Regions from separate parts of the Paenibacillus sp. RUD330 genome, predicted to be linked through region 3. Evidence: predicted binding sites of a transcription regulator. Region 3 holds the regulator's gene; each other region holds the start of a gene.
What was found. Region 3 encodes NrdR, which represses ribonucleotide reductase genes. Its sites were predicted from a motif close to AACACNATATATNGTGTT; they were not measured.

Region 1: CIC07_RS09745 (adenosylcobalamin-dependent ribonucleoside-diphosphate reductase) is a predicted target of NrdR. The motif match lies at 2,032-2,049, and genes of this name have one in related genera.
Region 2: nrdI (class Ib ribonucleoside-diphosphate reductase assembly flavoprotein NrdI) is a predicted target of NrdR. The motif match lies at 2,666-2,683, and genes of this name have one in related genera.

Annotation. Positions count from the first base shown of each region.
Region 1 is NZ_CP022655.2:2,156,726-2,160,902, reverse strand. It holds gene CIC07_RS09745 (adenosylcobalamin-dependent ribonucleoside-diphosphate reductase) at 1-1,921, opposite strand, end outside; gene CIC07_RS09740 (DEAD/DEAH box helicase) at 2,204-3,967, shown strand; gene CIC07_RS09735 (YqhG family protein) at 3,964-4,177, shown strand, end outside.
Region 2 is NZ_CP022655.2:4,451,240-4,455,416, forward strand. It holds gene nrdF (class 1b ribonucleoside-diphosphate reductase subunit beta) at 1-36, opposite strand, end outside; gene nrdE (class 1b ribonucleoside-diphosphate reductase subunit alpha) at 206-2,290, opposite strand; gene nrdI (class Ib ribonucleoside-diphosphate reductase assembly flavoprotein NrdI) at 2,277-2,636, opposite strand; gene CIC07_RS20440 (TVP38/TMEM64 family protein) at 3,219-3,872, opposite strand; gene CIC07_RS20445 (hypothetical protein) at 4,133-4,177, shown strand, end outside.
Region 3 is NZ_CP022655.2:1,958,092-1,962,268, reverse strand. It holds gene CIC07_RS08760 (MarR family winged helix-turn-helix transcriptional regulator) at 1-357, shown strand, start outside; gene CIC07_RS08755 (SDR family NAD(P)-dependent oxidoreductase) at 383-1,135, shown strand; gene nrdR (transcriptional regulator NrdR) at 1,406-1,873, opposite strand; gene CIC07_RS08745 (alpha/beta-type small acid-soluble spore protein) at 2,037-2,258, shown strand; gene CIC07_RS08740 (lytic transglycosylase domain-containing protein) at 2,327-2,920, opposite strand; gene coaE (dephospho-CoA kinase) at 2,917-3,513, opposite strand; gene CIC07_RS08730 (MntP/YtaF family protein) at 3,595-4,177, opposite strand, start outside.

The sequences.
Region 1 (4,177 bases), 200 kb from region 3:
GCGTGCTCAGCACCTGCGTGTCCCGGCTGCCGTCGCGGTAGATCGTCACGCCCTTGCAGCCGAGCTCGAAGGCGAGCTCATACAGCCGGTCCGTCTCCTCCACGGTGAGGTCGGCCGGACAATTGGCCGTCTTGCTGATCGAGCTGTCGACCCAGCGCTGGATGGCGGCCTGGACGCGGATATGCTCCTCGGCCGACAGCTCCATCGCCGTCACGAACCATTCCGGCAGCTCCTCGCCGGGATGGGCCTCCTTCCACTGCTGCGCGATCGGAACGAGCTGCCTGTCGAAGCCGAGCCGGCTCTGCCGGTAGTATTCGAAGGCGAAATAAGGCTCGATGCCGGTCGAGGTTCCGACCATCGTGCCCGTGCTTCCCGTAGGCGCCTGCGTCAGCAAGGTCACGTTCCGGATGCCCCGGCTGCGCACCGCCTCCGCCACCTCCGGGAAGGCCGAGACCATTTCCTTCATGAAGCCGCTCTGCAAGTGGAGCTCCGCATTGAAGGCCGGGAACGAGCCCTTTTCAGCCGCAAGGTCCGAGCTCGCCAGATAGGCTTCCCTGGCAATGAAGCGGTATAGGCTGTCGAGGAACTCCAGCGATTCGGGGCTTCCATACCGGATGCCGAGCCGGATCATCAGCTCCGCCAGCCCCATCGTGCCGAGGCCGACGCGCCGTTCCTTTTTCTGATTGCGTTCATTTTGCTCGAAGTGGTACGGCGTCTTGTCGATGACATTGTCCAGAAACCGTATGGACCAATGGACGACTCGGCCAAGGTCCTCCCAATCCACATCATGCTTCTCTTCGTCGTAGAACTTCGAGAGGTTGATCGCGGACAGGTTGCACACGCCCCAGCCGGGAAGTCCTTGCTCGCCACAAGGATTGGTGCAGATGATCGGATTGAAATACCAGCTGTTCGACATCTCGTTGTAGCGCTCCATGAACACGACCCCGGGCTCCGCCGACCTCCAGGCCGATTCCATGATCGTCTGCCAGACGTCGCGAGCCCGGATCTTCCGGTAAGCCACGACGGCTCCTCCCCGCTCCTTCCATGCGGAGAGATCCCCGTTCCAATGCCGGTTGTAATCGGGATGCTTGGTGTCCGGGAAGACGAGCTCCCACTCGGCATCCTCCTTGACCGCCCGCATGAAGCCGTTGCTGACGCACACCGACAGATTGGCGTTCGTCACCTCGCCCATCCTCTGCTTGACCGTGATGAAATCGAGCAGATCCGGATGCCAGTCGTTGATCATGAGCATGAGCGCGCCGCGGCGGCTGCCGCCCTGCTCGATAAGCCCCGTCGCATAGCTGAACAGGCCGCCCCAGGACACCGCTCCGCTGGAGGAGCCGTTCACGCCGGCCACGATCGCGCGCCTGGGCCTCAGCGAGCTGAGATTGATGCCGACGCCCCCGCCCCGGGCCATGATTTCCGTCATTTCCGAGAGCGTCTCCATGATGCCGCCCCGGCTGTCATGCGGAGAGGGAATGACGTAGCAGTTGAACAGCGTCAGCTCCCCGCCGACTCCCGCGCCGGCGGCTATGCGTCCGCCCGGTACTAGCCTCCAGCCGTCCAGGATGGTCCGGAACCGCTTCTCCCATAGCTCCCGCGCCTCTTCGTCCTGCTCCACGGATGCCATCGTCTTGGCGAGGCGGTCCCACAGCTCCTCCGGCGTCCGCTCCGCGGCTACAGTCAGCTTCTCGACATCCGATTCGATCATCTCCCCGCTCCGGGTACGCACCGTTGCCTTCCGGCCGCTGCGGGCCATGATTTCGCCGACCTCCCTGGCCGGAAATTTCGGATCGTCCTTTGTCAGCACGAGTACGGTATCCCCGACCGCCGCCTCGCCCGGATCGGCTTTCTTCCACGCGTACCGGTCCAAAAATATTTTCTCGCTCAACCCGTCCAGACGTTCGGCCTTCGTGTCCACATGCAGCCAACCTTCCCGTATCCGGCGCGGCCCCTGATTCGCGTTTTCACCGGGCTGCCGAAATTTAGTAGGCAAAAGAAATCAATATATAGTATACATACTCATTATAACATACAATATATAGGTTTCGTTCCATGATTCCCGACTTTTTTTCTCTCCCTTATTAGAAGCCCTTGCTTGGGGCATACTGGGAACATTCCAAAGCCGAGAGGAGCCGATAACTTGTCGCGCACAACAAGAGAGAACGGATCCGCCAAGCTGCATCCGCTCGTCGATTTCCGCATGGACCGGAGCTGGTTCGACGATCTGCAGGCCCGGCTCGACCGCAACGGCCCGTGGGACGACTGGACTCTCTATCAGCTCGCCATGGAGGCCGAGCAGTCCCGGCGCATCGAGAGCTTCGAGGAGCTGCAGTCGCTGCGCTTCCTGAACGGCCTGGAGCCGATGAAGCATCAGATCGATACCGCGGTCAAAGTGCTGCATGATATGGGCGGACGCGCCATTCTGGCGGATGAGGTCGGACTCGGCAAAACGATCGAAGCCGGGCTGGTGCTCAAGGAGTATCTGGTGCGCGGTCTCGTGAAGCGCGCGCTGATTCTTGTGCCCGCATCGCTTGTCCTGCAATGGGTCAGGGAGCTCAACAGCAAGTTCGGCATCGCAGCCGTCGCCCAGAAGCGGGCCCACACCTGGAACTGCGATGTCGTCGTCGCTTCCATCGATACGGCCAAGCGGGAGCCGCACAAGGATCTGCTGCTCTCCACCGACTACGACATGCTCATCATCGACGAGGCCCATAAGCTCAAGAACAAGAAAACGACGAATTACCAGTTCATTACGCAGCTCCGCAAAAAGTACTGCCTGCTGCTGACCGCCACACCGGTCCAGAACGACCTCGAGGAGCTCTACAATCTCATCACGCTGCTGAAGCCCGGCCAGCTCGGCGGACACGGCGAGTTCTCATCCAACTTTGTCGTCGGCAAGCGGATGCCCAAGAACGAGGATCAGCTGCAGGAGGCGCTGTCCGGCGTCATGATCCGCAACCGGCGCGGCGAAGGGGATGTGAAGTTCACGAAGCGGATCGTCCGCAACATCCCTTTGCAGCTGTCCAAGGAAGAGATGGACCTCTATCACGCGGTCACTTCCTTCGTCAAAGAGCGTTATGAGGAAAGCGGCGGCAACCTGACGAGCATGCTGTCGATGGTCACGCTGCAGCGCGAGGTATGCTCGAGCCGCGACTCGGTGTTCCTCACCCTCGTGAACCTGTTCAAGAAGACGGCTGAGGACTCCCCCATCCGCGGCAAGATCTGGGAGCTGATCGAGGTCATCAAGCAGATCAAGTCCAACACGAAGGCGGAGAAGGCGATGGAGCTCGTGCGGGAAAGCGATGGCAAAGCGATCATTTTCACGGAATACCGCGCGACGCAGGAATATCTGCTCCAGTTTTTCCGCGGCAGCGACATTACCGCCGTTCCTTACCGGGGCGGGATGGGCCGCGGCAAGAAGGACTGGATGATGGATCTGTTCCGCGGCCGCGCGCAGGTGATGATCGCCACGGAAGCAGGCGGAGAAGGCATCAATCTGCAGTTCTGCAGCCGCATCATCAATTTCGACCTGCCCTGGAACCCGATGAGGGTGGAGCAGCGGATCGGCCGCGTGCACCGGCTCGGGCAGACCGAGGATGTCCAGATCTACAATCTGTGCACGATCGGCACGATCGAGGAGCATATCGTCAATCTGCTGCATGAGAAAATCGATATGTTTGAATCCGTCATCGGCGAGCTGGACCATATTCTCGAGAAGTTCGAGAAGGAGGAAAGCATCGAGGAGAGGCTTGCGCGCCTCATGCTGGAGGCGAGCGATCCCGACGTCTTGTCCGAGAGCATCGAGAATCTGGGCCGTTCGATCAGCAGCCTGAGAAGCCGGGCTGCGGAATCCGGCGAGCCCGACGTTTCCGAGGAGCCGGCCGGCACAGCGGCAGCGCGCAAGCATGCGATCAACCGTCTGCTGGACGGGGTCGGACATGTTGTGGAGGTGGATTCGCCATGAACGGAAAGCAAGTGCACCGCTATATCCAGAAATACGCGGAGGCGACCGGATGCCGGATCGTCGAGAAATCCCCTTCCCATCTGACGGTGAAGCTGTCGCCGCAGGCGGACCGGGAGCTGACGAATCGTCCTTATTACTGGAGCTATGTCGACCGCGCCGGCGTGGAGCCGGAGACGATGACTTATCTGTTCGTGACCGACCGCTCCCGGT
Region 2 (4,177 bases), 2.5 Mb from region 3:
GTCGTCGTCCGGACGGTTCCAGTTGACGGCGCGCAGCGGAGCCGAAGCGGCGGCTTCCGTATTCAGGCCAGAGGCAGAAGGCGTATCCTGCGTAGCGAGATCGATCGGTTTCATGGGGTTTCCTCCTTGTATATCGCGGCTCGGCGGCCTTAAGTAACGAGAGCCGCATCAATGCGGCTCTCGGAAATGGTCATGGAAAGAAAGATCAAACGGCGCAGCTGACGCACTCTTCCACCCCAAGGCGGTTCGTGCGGGTATAGTAGAGCGACTTGAGCCCTTTGTGCGCGGCGTACAGGTAGTAGCGGGCGAGCTCTCGCGTCGTCACGCTGCTGTTGACGTGAAGCACGGCGGAGATGCCTTGGTCGATGTGCTCCTGGATCTCCGCGATCAGATCGATGACCTTGAACTGATCCATCGCATAAGCGGATTTGTAATAGAAGAAGTTGTCCAGCGATAGGAACGGCATCGGATAGTAGGTCGTCGAGTTCGCGTAGGTGCGGGTCTCGATCGGCTCTACGATCGGCATGACGCTGGAAGTCGCATTCTGCACGTACGAGATGCTCTGCGTCGGCGCGATCGCCAGACGGTAGGCATGATACAGGCCTTGGCGGGCTACCTTCTCCTTGAGCTCCGCCCAGTCTGCCGGGGACGGAATCGCCATTCCCTCGAACAGTTCCTTGACGCGGGCAGTTGTCGGACGGTAGTCGGTAGCGAGGTACCGGTCGAAGTAAGTGCCCTTCGCATATTCGGAACGTTCGTAGTCGCGGAAGCGCTCGTTCTTCTCCGCGGCGATGTCGGAGCTCTTCTCGATGGAATAGAAATTCATCATCATGAAGAACGTGCGGACGAAGTCTTTGGCTTCCGGGCTCTCGTAGGCGATCTTGTTCTTCGCCAGATAACCGTGCAGGTTCATCGCGCCGAGGCCGACGGAGTGCATCTCTTCATTGGCCTTCACGACTCCCGGCGCATTGGACACGCGGGTCATGTCGCTGACGGAAGTCAGGCCGGCAATTCCCTCGTGCACCGTTTCCCGGATTTTGCCGTGCTGCATCACGTTGGCGATGTTCATCGAAGCCAGGTTGCAGCTGATGTCGCGGCGAATCGTGTCCGCTTCGCCGAAGTCGCCGATCTCGGACGTCTCCTGCAGCTGGTAGATCTCCGTGCACAGGTTGGACATCTTGATGGAGCCGATATCCTTGAGGGCATGGTTACGGTTCGCGTTGCTCTTGTTCATGATATACGGATAGCCGGATTCCAGCTGGATCGTGGCAATCTTCACGAGCATGTCGCGGGCGCTCATGATCAGCTTCTTCTTGACGGCCGGGTTGGCCATGAGCTCGTCGTACATCTCATCCATGTCGAGATCGTCGAGATGGGAGCCGTAAGCCTTGAAGACGGAATAGGGAGCGAAAGCATGCAGCGGCTTGTTCTCTTCGGCCAGCTTATAGAACTTGTTCGGCACGATCAGGCCGATCGACAGCGTCTTCAGGCGGGTTTTCTCGTCCGCGTTGATCTTCTTGCTGTCGAGGAATTCCATGATGTCCCATCCGAAGATGTTGTAGTAGGCCGCTCCCGATCCTTTGCGCTGGCCCATCTGATCGGCATAGGAGAAGGCATCCTCCATCAGCTTGAGCACCGGCATGATGCCCTTCGCCGCGCCCTCCACTCCTTTGATCGGCTCGCCGCGTCCGCGCAGCTTGGACAGGTTGACGGCCACGCCGCCGCCGATCTTCGACAGCTGCATGCAGGTCGAGAGGTTGTAGTTGATGGAGTTCAAGGAATCGTCCATCTCCAGCAGGAAGCAGCTGACCATCTCGCCGCGGCGGCTCTTGCCGGCGTTGAGGAAGGTCGGAGTCGCCGGCTGCAGGCGCTGCTCCATCATGGACACCGCCAGCGACTTGGCCAGCTCCGCGTCGCCGCGGCCCAGATGCAGAGCCGTGACCGCTACCCGGTCCGGATAATGCTCCAGGAACTGCGAGCGGTCGTTGCTGCGCATCGCGTAGTCCGTGTAGAACTTGGAAGCCGCCATATAGGAAGGAAATTCGAACTCCAGGCTGTGCGCCAGCTCGAATACGGCTACCGCTTCTTCTTCCGTATAATGATTGTATAGATTCTCGTAATAGTCGTTCGCGATCAGATAATCGATCTTGTCCTTATGGCTTGCGAAGACAGGGCTCTTCGCCCGCGCTTCTTCCATGAATGCCGCCACGGCCTCGCGATCCTTCTCCAGCTTGAAGAATCCGTCCGCTCCGCGCTTCATAATCTCGTTGTTCAGCTCAATATGCCGCAAGTGGCTGCACCTCCCGCATGAATTGTTCGACGTCCCGCGTCGTGCCCGAAAGCTCGAATTTGCAAATGACCGGCACCTCGTATTGCTCGGACAGCATATCCGCGCTGCCCGCGAAGTTCGGTCCCCAGTTGCGGTTGCCGCTGGCCGACACGCCTCGAAGGTAGGAACCGCTGCGCTGCAGGAACGCATCCACGGCAGGCGGCACCTGGCCGAAGCCGGTCGTATAGGTCACGAGGACGAACGGCTCCTCCAAGGTTGTGGAATCGTCGATTTTCACGGCCGGGAATCCCAGCTTGCTGACGAATCTCTTCACATTGCCGGTGCGCGAGGCGTAAGCGATCAGCATGGCGGTTCACTCCTTCGAAAAAATGTGTGGCGACTAGATGTTGTGTCTCGAACCGGTACGGGCTATAGAGGGCCCGCTCTGCAAATTACTGTCGAAAAGACAATAAAAAGGACCTGCTTGGAGTTTGTTGCTCTTGCTGCCGCTCCATCAGGCTGTGTCCGGTCGGTATGGTCATGTTGTCTGATCCTGTCTGTGTCTGGCTGCGGAAGCGGCCTCCCGCAAAACGAATCGCTCGGCCCGGACTCCCGCTCGGGGCGGCGGCAGCGACGCTGCCGATGGCCCTCTCCGCAGCATGGCCCGGGGTGGCCGGGCCGTCTCCGGAGTCTCCGGAAGAAGCATATATTGGGTCTTGACAGCTTGTCCGCTTCATGCTTCAAACTGCTATATGTAGGTCTAGGTGTTAAATTTAACACCATATATTGTGGCTGTCAAGCCGTTGACACGTATATACCCTTATGCCTGCAAGTTGAAAACACCACTCCGAAAATGGACTTATTCACAGCTGTTGATAAGAACCGAAAGAGCCCTGGGAGAGTGTCCCCGGGCTCTTGTTCAGGTAATTATCCACAAGATTCCGCTCGCTTAGACAGGAAGATCGGGCTTGTCGGACGGAGAATTTTTTTTGCCTTCTCCCCTCCATTTTCGAACTCGCGGGCTCTTGGCCGCCCTGCTGGCCAGGAAGACGATGCCGAGAATGCCGAGAAAGATAAAATACGACAAAATCAGCACTCGAAGATCCGCATCGGGAAAAATAAGCGAAGAGCTGATGATGCCGAACATCCATATATGGGATAGGTTTCCGACGAGGGACGACCACAGATAGGGACCGAATTTGACCGGGGCGACGGCAGACATGAACGAAATCAGGTTGTTCGGCATGATGGGAATCGTGCGAAGCAGGATGACGAGCCAGGCGCCGTATTGGTCCAGGCTGCCCTGCCAACGCTCGTAGCGGTCCATCCGCGCCTGGAAGCGCCGCTGGACACTGCCGTAGAAGAAAAAGCGGAACAGCAAGTATACGACGAGCGCGGAGACGGTGCCTGCGGCCCAGCTGGCCGCGAGTCCTCCGGCAATGCCCAGGATCGAGATATGCAGCATGATGATCGTAGCAAAGGGAAAGACGCCGAACAGCCCTTGAATGATAGCCAAAGGGATCGTCAGAAGCAGTATATACGGCCCATCCAGGCCGCTGGACGTGACCAGGGCGTCTATCCACCCGTTCAATCGATCGAACATGCTCTCACCGCTTCTTTATCGAATTAAGGGGTCCTTTAATATAGTACTTAACATTTTACGTTATGACACGCGCAAAAACAAAGTCATCCTCTGCCATGCATGGCAGTCTGACGGCCGCCTTTCCATGGCATTCCATGATTGCGCTTCCATCGTTGGAGACGATGGCCGACATCGGAAAGAGTGCCGAATCCCCCTCTCGGAATGATGATACGCTGAATCTATTCCGGATGGCGTTCTCGCCCTGCGAGGGGGAAAAGTAAATGTTGTCGCATGAATATTTTGCGGATACACTAGCGAAACAGAAG
Region 3 (4,177 bases):
GATGCCAACATGACGGCTCCTCAGTACTCTATCCTGCAGACGCTCGCTCATGAGGGCAGCAAAACCTCTTCCGAGCTTGCAGCCAAGCTAGGCGTGACTCCGTCGGCCGTGACGAATCTGAGCGGCAAGCTCGTCGACAAGGGCTACATCGAGCGCGTCGTCAGCGAAGAAGACCGGCGGCAGGTGAATCTCCGCATCACGGAATCCGGCCATGCGGCCGAGCAAAGGCTTGTAGCCCGGTTCATGCAGCTGACCGAGGGGCTTTGGACCGAGTTTTCATCCGAGGAATTGGATCTCCTGATCCAGTCGTATGAAAAAATGATCGCCCATCTCCACAAGCGAATCCAAGAAACCTAAACCGAATCCACAGGAGGAAACGAAAATGGACAGACTCAAAGGCAAAGTAGCGATCATTACAGGCGCGGCAGGCGGCATGGGCAAAGCGGACGCCCTTCTGTTCGCCAAGGAAGGCGCGAAGGTCGTCATCACCGATCTCCAGGAAGAAAAAATCCAGGAAGTTGCAAAGGAAATCGAAGCCCTCGGCGGAGAAGCGCTTGGCCTCAAGCATAATGTTGCCTCCGAAGAGGACTGGGTATCCGTCGTCGACGCCGCGATCGCCAAGTTCGGCCAGATCAATGTCCTCGTCAACAATGCCGGCATCTCCGACGCCGTTCCATTCATGGATCAGACCGTTGATCGCTGGGAGCGCACGATGAAGGTCAACGTCACGAGCATCTTCCTTGGCCAGAAATACGTGATTCCTCATATGATCGAAGCCGGAGGCGGCTCCATCGTGAACATCTCCTCCATCGCCGGCCTTACGGGCGGCAGCGGCGCAGGTCCCTACACCGCGAGCAAAGGCGCCGTACGCATGCTCACGAAGGCGACAGCGGTCGATTACGCCAAGCACAACATCCGCGCGAACTCCATCCACCCGGGCTACATCGAAACGCCGATGACCGTCGATCTGATGAAGGACGAGCAGATGGTGCAATGGTTCCTGATGCAGACTCCGCTGCCCCGTCTCGGCAAGCCGGAAGACATCGCGCAAGGCGTCCTGTTCCTTGCTTCCGACGAATCCTCGTACATCACCGGCGTCGAGCTGCCGATCGACGGCGGCTACTACGCAAAATAAGATCGCCATGAAAAAAGCATCCTTCGAGGGTGCTTTTTTTGCTGCTGCCGAGCAGACTGGAACCGCAATTCCAGCGTTGCAGATGAGGATGCTGAAATTCTGCGCGTGGTAACTCGCGAGGTGCAGACTGACTGCGGCTTGCCGTGTTCAATGGTTGAATGGATGAATCGCGGAGACGAACCTGAGCATGATCCAGAATCCCCTTCCATTGACCCATGTAAAAAAAGACCTTCGCTTTTTTCAGCGAAGGTCTTTCCATTTTGCTGCAAATCAAGCGTCCGCCGGGTTTTTGGACAGCAGGCTGGACAGCTCCTTCATGAACATGTCGATGTCCTTGAACTGCCGGTACACCGATGCGAAGCGCACATAAGCGACCTCGTCGACCGGATACAGCTGCTGCATGAGGATCTCGCCGATATCGCGGCTCTCGACTTCCGCCTGCGCGGTCGTGCGGATCTCCTTCTCGACCTCGGAGACGATCTCCTCCAGCCTCTCGGCAGGAACGGGACGCTTCTCGCAGGCGCGGATAAGCCCGCGCAGAATCTTGTCCCGGCTGAACTCCTCCCGGCTTCCATCCTTCTTGATGACGATCAGAGGGGTCTCCTCGATCATCTCGAAGGTCGTGAACCTGCGGCTGCAGCGCTCGCATTCGCGCCTTCTGCGGATGGACTTGTCCCCGTTGGCGGGACGGGAATCCAGCACCTTCGTTCCGGAATGCTCGCAATATGGGCATTTCATGGGGATTCCCTCCCTTGATTCGGTTGATGGCATTTATTTTTCGTCTGAAATCCGCATGGCTGCGGGATTTGTGGACTGTCGGACAAATTATTGCCGAGCTCGCCGTATGATCCGGCTAATTCCGCACATAATACTTTTACCAACAGCGAGGAGGTGAACAACAATGGCTAACAACAACAGCGGCAGCAACCAACTGGTCGTGCCAAACGCAAGCGCGGCGCTGGATCAAATGAAATTCGAAGTTGCTCAAGAACTGGGTATCGCCATCCCGCAGGACGGCTACTACGGCAACTTCACGACGTATGACGCAGGTTCCCTTGGCGGTTACATCACGAAACGCCTGGTAACGATCGGCGAGCAATCCCTGGCAGGTCAATACAAATAATTTGGCCTGATATCGGAAAGCCCGGCAACGTCTCCCCGAAACGGGAGGCGTTCCGGGTTTTTTTGCATTCAGCTGAGCCGGCCTGATGAATCGCTGGCCATGTCGGGATACAGGTCCTTATACTTATTATAATAATAATCGACACGTTGTACATAGTGGCGCGTCTCTCCGTACGGAATGCGGCTCAGGTTTTTGAGCGTTCCGTCCCACGTCCCGTTCTGCAGCCACTTGGACACTTTGCCGGGTCCGGCGTTGTAGGCTGCGACCGCCGCGACCGAATTGCCCTTGAACTGCTGATGAAGGGAGTGTATGTACCAGGAGCCTGCCCGGATGCTGAGCTTCGTATCGGAGGTCACTCCCTCTGCGGTCAAAGCCTCGAGCTTGGCCGTCTCGATGATCCACTGGGCCGTGTCGGGCATGAGCTGCATCACCCCTGCGGCTCCCTTCTTCGAAACCTTGCCGGTACGGAAATTCGATTCCACGCGGATGATGGCCGCGATGAGATACGGATCGACTTCATAATCGGAAGCGCCGGCCTGGATCTCGTCGACGTAAGAGATCGGATACATCATCCGGCCCATCCAGTCGGACTTGAGGAAAAGCAGGAGGACGAATCCCGCCAGTACGACCAGCAGCACCCTTTTCTTGGCCAGCCATCTCATGACGGCACAAGCTCCGTCATCCAGCGCCCGATCTGGGTTCGGGTATCCTCCAGGCTGCCGCTGTTGTCGATGACCCAGTCTGCCCGCCGCTTTTTCTCGTCCAGACTCATCTGCAGGCCGATTCGCCGCTCCGCTTCCGCCTGGTCCATGCCGTTTCGCTCCATGAGGCGCTTGACCTGCAGCTCATGCGGCACATGAACGACAAGGACGCCGTCGTAAGCCTTGTCCTGCCCTGTTTCGTACAAGAGCGGGATATCCGCCACAATGAGCCTTCCGGGCGATTCGGCCTCGGCACGGTCCATTTCATCCTTCATATGCGCGCGTATCGCCGGGTGCAGAATCGACTCGAGCCGCCTCAGCTTGTCCGGATCTCCGAATACGACCCGCCCCAAGGCGGCCCGATCGAGGATGCCGTCCGGCAGCAGCAGGCTGCGGCCGAAAGCCTCCACGATGCCGTCCAATGCCGGCGTTCCGGGCAGAACAACCTTCCGGGCCGCCTCGTCGGCATCCGATACGAAGGCTCCCGCCTCGCGCAGAAAGCGGGTTGCGGTGCTTTTGCCGCTGGCGATTCCGCCTGTAAGACCTATTCTCAAGAGATGCGAACCTCCTTTGTGCAGCCCTAATTCCTCTTGTAAAGCCCAATATCCCTCCGCTGCGGGAGGGATAGGGAGATGTTACCATAGTTTGCCGAATCCGATCAGAAGCAGCAGGACGCCGGGCAGGAAGCTCAGCGCCTTCATCCGGTTGACACCGGAGAACCGGAAGCCGAAGCGCAGTCCTCCGACCAGGAACAGTCCGCTCGCCAGCATGATGCAGCATGCCGTCACCCAAGGCACGAGGCCGACCATGGCGGCGCCGAGGCCTGCGCCGAAGGCGTCCAGCGACAGCGCGGACCCGAGCAGAAGAGCTTCGCCCGCGCTTATGCTTCCCGAGCTGTCCATATCGGCGGCTTGAGGCGTCTTCAGGATCTGAATGACGAGGCCGAGCTTTTTGATTTCAAGCGTAAGCACCGCAGCCGGCGGCAAGGGAGCCCCGTTCGGGCCGCCCTCCGGCATCGCTGCCGGATCCGGATTGTCGCGGGCTGAGCCCGCATCCGGCTTGACCTCTTCCTCCTTGACGCGGCGAAGCTGCTGCGCAAGGGTATAAGATCCGATCAGCATCAGGATGGCGGCCCCGATCAGCTTCGCACCTTCGGGGGATACGAATCCGGAGAGCCAAGCCCCTACCTTCATGGCGAGCAGGATGACGATGCCCGAG